DNA from 2 places in the Streptococcus sp. 9.1 genome. Region 2 is predicted to be linked to the other one. Evidence: predicted binding sites of a transcription regulator. Region 2 holds the regulator's gene; the other holds the start of a gene.
What was found. Region 2 encodes CtsR, which represses protease genes until heat stress. Its sites were predicted from a motif close to TTGGTCAAAAAAGGTCAAANA; they were not measured.
Positions count from the first base shown of each region.

Region 1 (6,109 bases), on a different contig from region 2:
TTTCTTTTGCTGTCTCAGCTTTCTGAGCAGTTTTTTCGGCTTTTTTAGCAGACTTAATGGTGATGTGGCCTTTTGAAGTCATGACTGCCTTGAGATCTTTTTCGTTTGGATTTTCAAGGTAGAAGTCAGTAATAGCGTCTTCAATATGATCTTGGATGGTACGACGTAGTGGTCGAGCACCCATCTTAGGATCGTAACCAAGGTCAACCAATTTTTCCTTAACTTTCTCAGTTACACTGAGGTGGATACCGTTATTAGCCAAGCGTTGGTTGACATTATCAAGCATGAGGTCCACGATAGTGAGGAGATTTTCCTTGCTAAGGGCAGAGAATTCGATAATACCGTCAAAACGGTTCATGAATTCAGGGCTGAAGAAATCTCCAAGCTGGTTAAGCACAGAATTGGTACGATTTTCACGGGCAGCTCCAAAGCCAACGCTAGCTTCTACTTTACCTGTACCAGCATTTGAAGTCATGATGATGATGGTATCCTTGAAACTTACAGTTCGCCCTTGACCATCAGTCAAGCGACCGTCGTCAAGAACTTGGAGGAACATGTGAAGAACGTCTGGGTGAGCTTTTTCAACCTCATCTAGAAGAATGAGTGAATAAGGATTACGGCGGACTTTTTCAGTTAACTGACCAGCTTCGTCGTAACCGACATATCCTGGAGGGGCACCGACTAATTTGGCAACGGCGTGTTTTTCCATGTATTCTGACATGTCGAAACGAATCATACTGTCAGCTGAACCAAAGAGTTCAATCGCCAATTGTTTAGAGAGTTCAGTTTTACCGACTCCTGTAGGACCTACGAAGAGGAAGCTACCAATTGGGCGATTTGGTGCACCCAATCCAACACGATTACGACGGATGGCTTTGGCAATCTTATCAACTGCGGCATCTTGTCCGATAACATGTGATTTAAGATCATCAGCAAGACTAAGAAGTTGTGATTGTTCTTTTTCTTTCAAATCACCGACAGGAATATTGGTTTTTTGTTCCACAATGGCTTCGATATGTTTTTCTGTGATGACAGGCATATCTTGGTCTTTGATGGTTTGTTTTTGCATTTCCTTGTATTTGGCAATTTGATCACGGAAATAGGCAGCTTTTTCAAAGTCTTCGTCACGAGTAGCTTGAGCCTTGAGGTTTTCAGCCTCAATCAAACGTTTGTCGATATCTTTAGGATCAACAAAGTTGAGGGTCAAGTTCATCTTAGAACCTGCTTCATCGAGAAGGTCGATGGCCTTGTCTGGCAAGAAACGGTCTTGAATGTAGCGGTTGGACAATTCTGCAGCTGCAGTAATCGCTTCGTCCGTATATTTGACGTGGTGGTAGTCTTGATATTTAGGCTGAATCCCACGCAAAATAGTGATGGTTTCCTCAACCGTTGGTTCGTCAACCTTAACTGGTTGCATACGACGCTCTAGGGCAGCATCTTTTTCGATGATGCGGTATTCGTTGAGTGTTGTTGCTCCGACCAGTTGAAGTTCTCCACGAGCAAGGGCAGGTTTTAGGATGTTTCCAGCATCCATATTGCCATCACCAGCATTACCAGCTCCCACAATTTCATGGATTTCATCAATAAATAGGATAACATCCTGACGTTGACGAATTTCTTCCATGAGTTTTTGCATGCGTTCTTCAAATTGGCCACGGATACCAGTCCCTTGAACCAGACTGACCACATCAAGACGGATGACTTGTTTGCCTTGGAGTTTTTGTGGCACGCTACCGTCTACAATTTTTTGAGCTAGTCCTTCAACGACAGCAGTCTTACCGACACCGGGTTCACCGATGAGGACGGGATTGTTCTTGGTACGGCGGTTAAGAATTTCGATGACACGAATGATTTCCTCGTCACGACCAATGACTGGATCGATGTCTCCACGACGAGCGATGTCAGTGATGTTAATGCCGAACTCTTCAAGAAGACCTTGTGGCTGTTGAGGAGCTTGTTGGCGTGGTCCTCCTGGGCGGCCTGGCCCTTGTGTATTGCCACCGTTTCCTCGGTTACCACCTTCTTGTGTTGGAGGTGTATTGGGAAGATCACCGTTAGAAGAACGGAAGTTATTTAGGTCGCTGAAGAAATCATCGAAGAAGTTGGAACCTCCAGTTTGATTGAATTGATTAAGGGGGTTCTCTGGGTCAGATTTCATGATTTTATAACAATTTTGACAGAGGTCAACTTGTTGCTGATTACCATTTACATTGGTATACAAATGAATACTAGCTTCATTAAGGTTACAGTTTTGACAGAGCATATCAGTACCTCTTTTCTATCTGAATTGGGAAAGACCTTTTTTGAAAATATTCTTGGTCAAAAAAGGTCAAATCTATGACTCCATTATAGCATGCGGGAGATAGATTGCAAGTAAAAAGCATCTAGAATTGGCACTCTCTTGGCAGGAGTGCTAATGTTGAATTTTAATTCAAAATCACTTGTTTATAATGTATAAATATTATATAATGTTTTTATATTATTCAGAACGAAAGAGAGATACCTATGACACAAGCTAAATCCTTTTTGAAAGAAATCGACTTTACCAAGCAAGAACTCGAGGAGTTAATTGATTTATCTATAAAATTTAAACAGTTAAAAAAGGAAAAAATTCCGCATAAATATTTAGATGGTTTAAATATTGCCTTGATTTTTGAAAAAACATCTACCAGAACTCGCTCAGCTTTTACAGTGGCCGGTCAGGACCTAGGTATGAATGTGACCTACCTTGGTGCTGGAGACATTCAGTTAGGTAAGAAGGAATCTGTAGTTGATACAGCCAAGGTTCTGGGATCTATGTTTGATGGAATCGAGTACCGTGGTTTTAAACAAGAAGATGTTGAAGATTTGGCCAAGTACTCAGGAGTTCCGGTCTGGAATGGTTTGACGGATACCTGGCATCCAACTCAAATGATTGCGGATTTCATGACTTTGAAGGAACACTTCGGTAGTTTGGAAGACTTGACCATCGCCTATATTGGAGATGGTAGAAATAATATGGCCAACTCACTTTTGGTCACTTCGGCTATTTTAGGCGTTAATGTCAAGATTATTGCCCCAGAGGTGCTGCAACCCGAAGATGAGATTGTAGCCTTAGCTCAGAAACATAATAATGGTGCCGACTTAACCATTACAGATGATATTTCAGAGGTCGAGGGAGTGGATATGCTTTATACGGATGTCTGGGTATCTATGGGTGAAGAGGTAGATTTTAAATCTCGTATTGATTTACTCTTGCCTTATCAAATTAATGCAGACCTACTAGCCAAGACAGAAAATCCAGATGTTATCGTTATGCATTGTCTCCCAGCCTTTCATGATCTCGATACCCAAATTGGGAAAGAAATCTATGACAAATATGGTTTGGCAGAGTTAGAAATCACAGATCAAGTCTTCCAAAAATACAGTGATATCATCTTCCAAGAAGCTGAGAATCGTATGCATTCTATCAAGGCCATTATGTACAATTCCTTGAAAAATATTTAAAATTCCCCCATTTTTCCCATAAGTGTGATAAAATAAGTAAGAAATACACAATTAATAGGAGAAATAACATGGAATCACATTTGGTGAGAATCATTAACCGTCTTGAAATGATGGCGGCTGATGGTGGTAATTTGAAACGTAATTTTGAACGTGAAGGAGTGGTTGTTGCCGAAGTATCATTTAGCAACGATCCTGAAAATGGTCCAGTTTTCACATTGCGTGACGTTGAAGCACGTGAATCTTATTCATTTGATAGCATCGACTTGATTTCAATGGAAATCTACGATTTGCTTTACTAATAAATCATTTGGGGACTTTACAAGGTTCCAAAAATTCAAAATGCCTGAAACTCGATAGTTTCAGGCATTTTTATCAGGATGAAAGCATCGGGTAATGCTTGTATGGGTTACCAAAATAGGCAGTATTTGAAATCATTGACAAACCTTTTGGGAAGATGTCATCTTAGGAGGACTTGAGGTGTCTTGCTTGAGAGATTTGATAGCGATGTCTATAACTTAGTTTTTATACTGAAATATCGCATTTATAAGAAAATACTTTATTTTTATACAGTCTTCTGATATAATATTGAAGAATATTAGTAAGGAGTATCTAGATGAATTTTTCATTTCTACCGCAGTTTTGGTCTTACTTTAACTATGGTGTCTTAGTAACAATTATGATTTCGGTCTGCGTGGTCTTCTTCGGAACCATCCTCGGGGTTTTGGTATCCTTGGCCAAGCGTTCTGGAATCAAACCTTTGGAATGGCTAGTAAGCCTTTATGTTTGGGTTTTCCGTGGGACTCCTATGGTTGTGCAGATTATGATTGCTTTTAACCTCATCCACATGAACCTTCCAACTGTGCAGTTTGGGATTTTAAACCTTGATTTGTCACGTATCGTTCCGGGTATTATCGTCCTTTCTTTGAACAGTGGTGCTTATATTTCTGAGAGCGTACGTGCAGGTATCGAGTCTATTCCTAAAGGTCAGATTGAAGCAGCCTACTCACTTGGTATCCGTCCATGGAATACCATGCGTTATGTGGTCTTGCCTCAAGCTATTAAAAATATCTTGCCTGCCTTAGGTAACGAGTTTGTCACTATTATCAAGGATAGTTCGCTCTTACAAACTATCGGGGTTATGGAATTGTGGAATGGTGCACAAACTGTTGCAACAACGACCTACTTGACTTTGACGCCGCTCTTGTTCGCAGCCTTCTATTATTTGATTGTAACAACAGCTATGACGGCACTCTTGAAACAAATGGAACAACGACTTGGGGAGGGACGTAAATAATGGCAGAAACAATTATTGAGATTAAAAATCTTCACAAGTATTTTGGTAAGAATGAAGTTCTCAAAGGGATTGATCTAGATATTAAAAAGGGTGAAGTAGTGGTTATCATTGGTCCTTCAGGATCAGGAAAATCAACCTTCCTACGCTCAATGAACTTGCTTGAGAAACCTACAAAAGGCGTTATTTCTTTTGAAGGTGTGGATATTACAGATAAGAATAACGATATTTTCAAAATGCGTGAAAAAATGGGAATGGTTTTCCAACAGTTTAACCTCTTCCCTAACATGACAGTTAAGGAAAATATCACCTTGTCACCGATTAAAACCAAGGGTGTTTCAAAAGCTGATGCAGACGCGAAAGCTATGGAACTTTTAGAAAAGGTTGGCTTGAAAGATAAGGCAGATGCCTACCCAACAAGTCTATCTGGTGGTCAGCAACAACGTATTGCAATCGCACGTGGTTTGGCTATGGATCCAGACGTTCTCTTGTTTGACGAACCAACATCAGCCCTTGATCCAGAAATGGTTGGTGAAGTTCTTGCAGTTATGCAGGACCTTGCTAAATCAGGGATGACAATGGCAATTGTTACCCACGAAATGGGCTTTGCTTATGAGGTGGCTGATCGTGTTATCTTTATGGATGGCGGTGTTATTGTCGAAGAAGGTACACCACAAGAGATTTTCGACAATACTAAGGAAGATCGTACTAAGGATTTCTTGAGTAAGGTTTTGTAAGATATTCATTAAGTATGTATACATTGTTTGTGAAGGCTGGAACTTTTCTGGCCTTTTCTTTTTGTGTTCTGCTTTTCTAGAATCATTCTTGTTTAGGATAATATTGCGGAAAAAATGGATAAATATGCTATAATGATGCCATATCAAAAATAATAAAGTAGGTCAAGAAATATGCTCATATATGATGCGGCCTTAAAAACGCCTTACCGGATTCTTGGCATTAACCTCCCTAAGGATAGTCTTTTGCACTTATCTAACCTAGGGCTGGCTGCCGGTGAAATGATTGAGGTGGTAACTAAGACCAAGAACAGTGCTATTATTATCGTAAAGGGGAGTCGCTTAGCCTTTGATGCTTCGATTCTAGATAAGATTGATTTGGCACCTGCGGAGGAAGATCAGGAAAAGATACCTCTTTCTGAATTACCAGTTGGACGTTCGGCTATCGTTACTGATATTTTTTCAGCAAATGAGACCAAACGGCGTCTTATGGATATGGGAATTACAAAGCGTACTCGGGTCTTATTGCGTAAGGTAGCTCCTTTGGGAGATCCTCTAGAAATTAGCTTGAGAGGGTATGAATTAACCCTACGCAAGT
Region 1 is NZ_JACLQS010000001.1:325,220-331,328, reverse strand. Features, by position in the region: gene H7T93_RS01545 (ATP-dependent Clp protease ATP-binding subunit) at 1-2,263, opposite strand, end outside; gene argF (ornithine carbamoyltransferase) at 2,506-3,486, shown strand; gene H7T93_RS01535 (DUF1797 family protein) at 3,555-3,785, shown strand; gene H7T93_RS01530 (amino acid ABC transporter permease) at 4,100-4,780, shown strand; gene H7T93_RS01525 (amino acid ABC transporter ATP-binding protein) at 4,780-5,514, shown strand; gene H7T93_RS01520 (ferrous iron transport protein A) at 5,686-6,109, shown strand, end outside.
Region 1: the regulator CtsR is predicted to act here: its motif matches at 2,316-2,336, upstream of H7T93_RS01545 (ATP-dependent Clp protease ATP-binding subunit).

Region 2 (6,109 bases):
TTACCAACACAACGGTGGACGTATCGGTGTTGTTTCAGTTATCGAAGGTGGAGATGATGCTCTTGCAAAACAAATCTCAATGCACATCGCAGCGATGAAACCAACTGTTCTTTCATACACTGAATTGGATGAACAATTTGTTAAAGATGAATTGGCACAACTTAACCACGCTATCGATCAAGATAACGAAAGCCGTGCAATGGTTAACAAACCAGCTCTTCCACACCTTAAATATGGTTCTAAAGCTCAATTGACTGATGCTGTTCTTGCTCAAGCTGAAGAAGATATCAAAGCTGAGTTGGCTGCTGAAGGTAAACCAGAAAAAATCTGGGATAAAATCATCCCAGGTAAAATGGACCGCTTCTTGCTTGACAACACTAAAGTTGACCAAGCTTACACTCTTCTTGCTCAAGTTTACATCATGGACGACAGCAAAACAGTTGAAGCTTACCTTGAATCAGTAAACGCTTCAGTAGTAGAATTCGTTCGCTTTGAAGTTGGTGAAGGTATCGAAAAAGCATCTAACGACTTTGAATCAGAAGTTGCAGCTACAATGGCAGCAGCACTTAACAACTAATTCTAGTTGCTAGATAAAAAGAAAGAAGTTACGTAAATGAATCGTAGCTTCTTTTTTGTTGCTATTAAAAAACGTCTGAGCATGCCCCAGACGTTAACAAAGTAATTAATGAGCGAAGGTATTTACACCAAGTAGAAGAGAGAGTGTTCCCATGATGATACCTGCAAGGATAACCCCCAGCATAACGGCAATAACACTACGTTTAAAGTCCCAATCTAGGATAGATGCTGCTAGGGTACCAGTCCAGGCTCCTGTTCCTGGAAGTGGAATTCCCACAAAAAGGAGGAGGGCCCAGAAGACCCCCTTATCTCCGGCAGCTTTTTCAAGTTTTTGCCCACCACTGTGACCTTTTTTAAGACACCAGGTGAAGAAGCCACCAATTAGAGGTTTGTCTGCCCCCCATTCGAGAACACGGCGGGCGAAGAAGAAGATAATTGGAACTGGAATCATGTTCCCAATAACACAAAGAATAAGGGCTTGCCACCAAGGGATACCTGAGGCGATAGCAACAGGAACGGCTCCACGGAGCTCAACCAAGGGAATCATAGAGATTAAGAGTGCAATGATGTATTTCATGAGTAACCTTTCATAGGGGAATAAAATAAGAGATAAGACTCAAAATGACATGAGCTTTATCGAGAGTGATAAGACTAATACTACTGCGAAAGTGCTAAAAAGTACTTGTTGGATTAGGTGGGTCTCAGCCTATCAAAGTAGATAGAAAATTTGAATCAAACACCTTAAGTTACCTAATATTTCAGTCTTATTTATTGTATCTTATATGGTCTCTAATGACAACTTTAAAAAGCTTTTTGAGGGTATAGTTTCCCATGAGCTGACATTTTTGGTATAATAATAGTCAGTTATAGTCAAATTAGACTGGAGGAATTAAGATGGCAAGAAATACATCAGATAGTATAGAAGAATATATTAAAGAATTGCTGGGCCAGTCTGGAATTGCTGAGATTCAACGCTCGAACTTAGCAGATACTTTTCAAGTTGTACCGAGTCAGATTAACTATGTTATTAAGACTCGTTTTACAGAAAGTCGTGGTTATATTGTTGAGAGTAAACGTGGAGGTGGCGGTTATATTCGTATCGTCAAGGTCAGATTCTCCGACAAGCACCACATGATTAATGATTTGCTTCAGAACTTGGCGGATCAGCTCAGCGAGCAGGTATTTACAGACTTGATTCAGTTGCTTTTTGATGAAAAAATCATCACTGAACGTGAGGGAAATTTGATTTTAGCAACTGCTAGTGATGATGTTTTAGGCGAAGATGCGGCTGCTATTCGTTCGCGTATTCTACGCTCGCTATTACTTAGATTGGATAGAAAAGGAAATTAGATGACGACATATTCAAGAAAAATGCAGGCCATTTTCCATCGTGCTCAGCTTGAGGCAGAGCGTTTTGGAAGTCCTTTCTTGGAGACTTGGCATGTGCTTCTGGCTATGGTTGAGGTTCCAGGATCTGTAGCCTACCTAACATTTACTGATTTTGAGGACCGTATTCGTGCGGAAGAGATTGAGACCGCTGCTGTACTAGCGATGGAGAAAAGTCCAAAAGACTTGTCTGAATCAGATATTATCGATTTACGTGCACAGTCACATGCTTTAGGGGCTATGTTGCAAGAGGCAGAGGGAATTGCTAGTGTAACTGGTGCTGTAGAGGTAGGGTCTGAACATGTATTGATGGCCTTTCTCCTTCATAAGGATTTGATGGTTTGTCGTCTCCTTGAAGTTGCTGGTTTTCAATATAAGGATGACAGCGATAAGCCTCGCATTATCGATTTACGACGTTCTTTGGAGCGTTACGCAGGTCTTAGTAAGCAAGATTTGAAGGCCATTCACGACCTTCGTAAGCCTAAAAAGTCAAAGGCATCAGGTAATTTTGCTAATATGATGCAGCCTCCTCAATCTTCTACTGGGGAACTGTCAGATTACACAAAAGACTTAACGGCAGTAGCCGAGTCAGGTGCTCTTGATTCTGTTATTGGACGTGAGAAAGAAATTTCACGCATGATTCAGGTTTTGAGTCGTAAAACGAAGAATAACCCAGTTCTTGTGGGTGAAGCAGGTGTTGGTAAGACGGCACTTGCGCTTGGCTTGGCACAGCGTATTGCTTCAGGCGAAGTACCTTTTGAGTTGGCTGATATGCGTATCTTAGAGCTTGATATGATGAGTGTGGTTGCAGGAACACGTTTCCGTGGCGATTTCGAAGAACGTATGAATCAGATCATTGATGAGATTGAAGCTGATGGAAAAATCATTCTCTTTATTGACGAATTGCATACGATTATCGGTTCTGGTTCAGGTATTGATAGTACCTTAGATGCGGCGAATATTTTGAAACCCGCTCTAGCACGTGGAACCCTTCATATGGTTGGAGCAACTACTCAAGCTGAGTACCAGAAGCATATTGAGAAAGATGCAGCTCTTTCTCGCCGTTTTGCTAAGATTACAATCGAGGAGCCAAGTGTAGCTGAGGCGATTGATATTCTAAAAGGCCTACGGTCGTCTTATGAAGACTATCATCGTGTAACGATTACTGATGAGGCGGTTGAGACAGCAGTCAAGGCAGCCCACCGTTATTTGACGAGTAAAAACTTACCTGACTCTGCCATTGACCTTTTAGATGAAGCGAGTGCAACTGTTCAAGGTCGTATCAAAAAAGAAGCCAAACTTGAAATAACGCCTTTGGACGAAGCGCTTCTATCTGGTGATATGAAGGCTGCTGTTAAACAATATAAGGCTAGCCAAAAAGCAAAATTACCAAAACCTGCCTTGGTAGATGCAGATCAGATTATGCAAACCCTTAGTCGTCTATCAGGTATTCCTGTTGAGAAGATGACTCAGGCAGATAGCAAGCGTTACTTGAATCTGGAAGCAGAGCTTCACAAACGTGTTATTGGTCAAGACGAAGCAGTTTCAGCGATTAGTCGTGCTATTCGTCGTAACCAGTCAGGTATTCGTACTGGCAAACGTCCGATTGGTTCCTTCATGTTCCTTGGACCTACTGGTGTTGGTAAGACAGAATTGGCCAAGGCTTTGGCGGAGGTTCTCTTTGATGATGAGTCAGCTTTGCTTCGCTTTGACATGTCAGAATACATGGAAAAATTTGCGGCTAGCCGCCTTAACGGTGCTCCTCCAGGTTATGTTGGATATGATGAGGGTGGTGAGTTAACAGAAAAAGTTCGTAACAAGCCTTACTCAGTTCTTCTTTTTGACGAGGTAGAAAAGGCTCACCCAGACATTTTCAACATTCTCTTACAGGTTTTGGATGATGGTGTCTTGACGGATAGTCGAGGTCGTAAAGTCGACTTCTCAAATACCATTATCATAATGACTTCGAACTTGGGGGCGACTGCTCTTCGCGATGATAAGACTGTTGGTTTTGGTGCTCGAGACATTTCTCATAATCATCAAGCTATGCAGTCACGTATCATGGAAGAGCTTAAGAAGGCCTACCGTCCAGAGTTTATCAACCGTATTGATGAGAAGGTTGTCTTCCATAGCTTAGAGGAAGAACAGCTTCGTGAGATTGTCAAAATTATGGTAAAACCGTTGGTTTCAGCTTTGGCTGAAAAAGGGATTGACTTGAAATTCCAACCAGCTGCCCTCAAGCATTTGGCTAAAGATGGCTATGATGTTGAGATGGGTGCTCGTCCATTACGTCGCACGATTCAAACTCAGGTTGAGGATAAGTTATCTGAGCTCTTACTAGGCGGCCAAGTAGTGAGTGGACAAACCCTTAAGATTGGTTGTTCGAAAGATAAATTAACCTTTACAGTAGTGTAAAGATTAAACAAAAAGACAGATTACAGGTGTAGTTTGTCTTTTTGTTTGTGTCAACAGGAGTCAAGGTAGAGTCAATCTTTCTGTAAAGTTGGGTAAAAGAAAAAGCCGAGCAAGGCTCGACTATAAGGTTTAGAGTTTTTCGTTGACAAAGGTGACAAAGTGATTCCACCAGACCTTGAGGAAGAAGCTTTTCTTAACTTCTTTACCAGCAACCAGTTCCATGCTAGGCATACCTTGGTTAGGTAGGTAACCTTCTCCGACAAGTGACTTATCTTCAAAGGTAGCAGTTCCAACCTTGTCTCCTGGTTTGACAGGAGCTTGGACTTGATTTGTAGTAACTTTAATATGTTTACTATTGTTAGCATCTATTTTTTGGATGATATTAAAGTCAGACTTAGCGACGGCAGTGACTTGCTTAGATTTACCATCAATAACATGGGCTTGACTTTTACCGATAGCTTGTCCTTTTTTGGCAATGGTCTTGCTTTCCCAATGATAGACTACGTAGTTAAGTAGGTCATTGGTTGCAGTGAAACGGGCGTAGTCATCAGTATCGGTATTATCAGCATTCATAATGACTGTGATAATGCTCATGCCACTTTCATTTGAGTGGGCCACGAAGGAAGCACCGGCCAAATCGGTGGTACCTGTTTTTAGACCATCAACTCCCTTGCGGTAACTAGGTTGTCCCTTAAGCATGTAGTTGAAGGTTTTAAGTTTGTTGACACCATCAAAATCAGCCTCGGTTTTTTTAGTGATATCGAGAATTTCAGGATATTCTTTCACCACGTGTTGCGCAATGATAGCAACGTCCTTAGCACTCATGGTGTTTTCTTCGTCAGATTTAGAGCCTGGATAGATATTGTCACCTAAGTAGGAATTATTAAGACCAGAGGCATTGACAATCTTGGCATCAGTGATACCCCAATCTTTAAGTTGGGCTTTCATCATATCGACAAACTTGCTTTCGGTTCCACCGATTTCCTCAGCTAGAGCAATGGATGCACTATTGGCACTGGAAATAAGGGTTGCGTCAAGGAGCTGTTTAACAGTGTACTTACGGGCATCTAGTGGAATATTGGATACTCCGGCACTGACAGTTAGTTCAAAGGGATAGTCAGAAATCTCAACTTTGCTATTCCATTTGAGGTCTCCCTGATCTACCGCTTTATACACCATGTAGGCCGTTAGGAGCTTGGTAATAGAGCCAATCCCTGTAGAGGTAGTGGCATCTTTTTCGTATAAAATTTTGCCAGTAGTCGCTTCGACAGCGATGGCATGTTTGGCTGCGGCATCATATCCTTTTTTCTTATCTGCTGCAAAAGCAGGGGCTACGCTTCCCAGACAGAGTAAGAAGGTCATCATAAGCGTAATCAGTTTTTTCATGGTTTGTTCCTTCATGTGTTTTGGATATTTATTATACCACATTTTGAGAGGAACTTAAGGTGTTGAGAAGGGGCTTTTACTTACAAGACCAATTTTGAAGGCAAGATAAAACTACCTTTTGATAGCTAAAAGGTAGTTTTGTGTTTACTTGTTTCCTGTAAAGAAATTAACGATATGATTCCACCAAACTTTTAAGAAGAAACTTTTCTTGATAGATTGGTTGGCTGTTACAGAAACTTGAGGTGGCTCAGAGATGTAACCTGTCCCTACGAGATCCTTATCATCAAAAGTTGCAGTTCCGATAGTATCCCCTTTTTTGATAGGTGCCGTTATGGTTTTTGCTTTG
Region 2 is NZ_JACLQS010000010.1:17,756-23,864, forward strand. Features, by position in the region: gene tsf (translation elongation factor Ts) at 1-577, shown strand, start outside; gene H7T93_RS07405 (COG2426 family protein) at 683-1,153, opposite strand; gene H7T93_RS07410 (CtsR family transcriptional regulator) at 1,471-1,926, shown strand; gene H7T93_RS07415 (ATP-dependent Clp protease ATP-binding subunit) at 1,927-4,377, shown strand; gene pbp3 (D-alanyl-D-alanine carboxypeptidase PBP3) at 4,507-5,763, opposite strand; gene pbp3 (D-alanyl-D-alanine carboxypeptidase PBP3) at 5,908-6,109, opposite strand, start outside.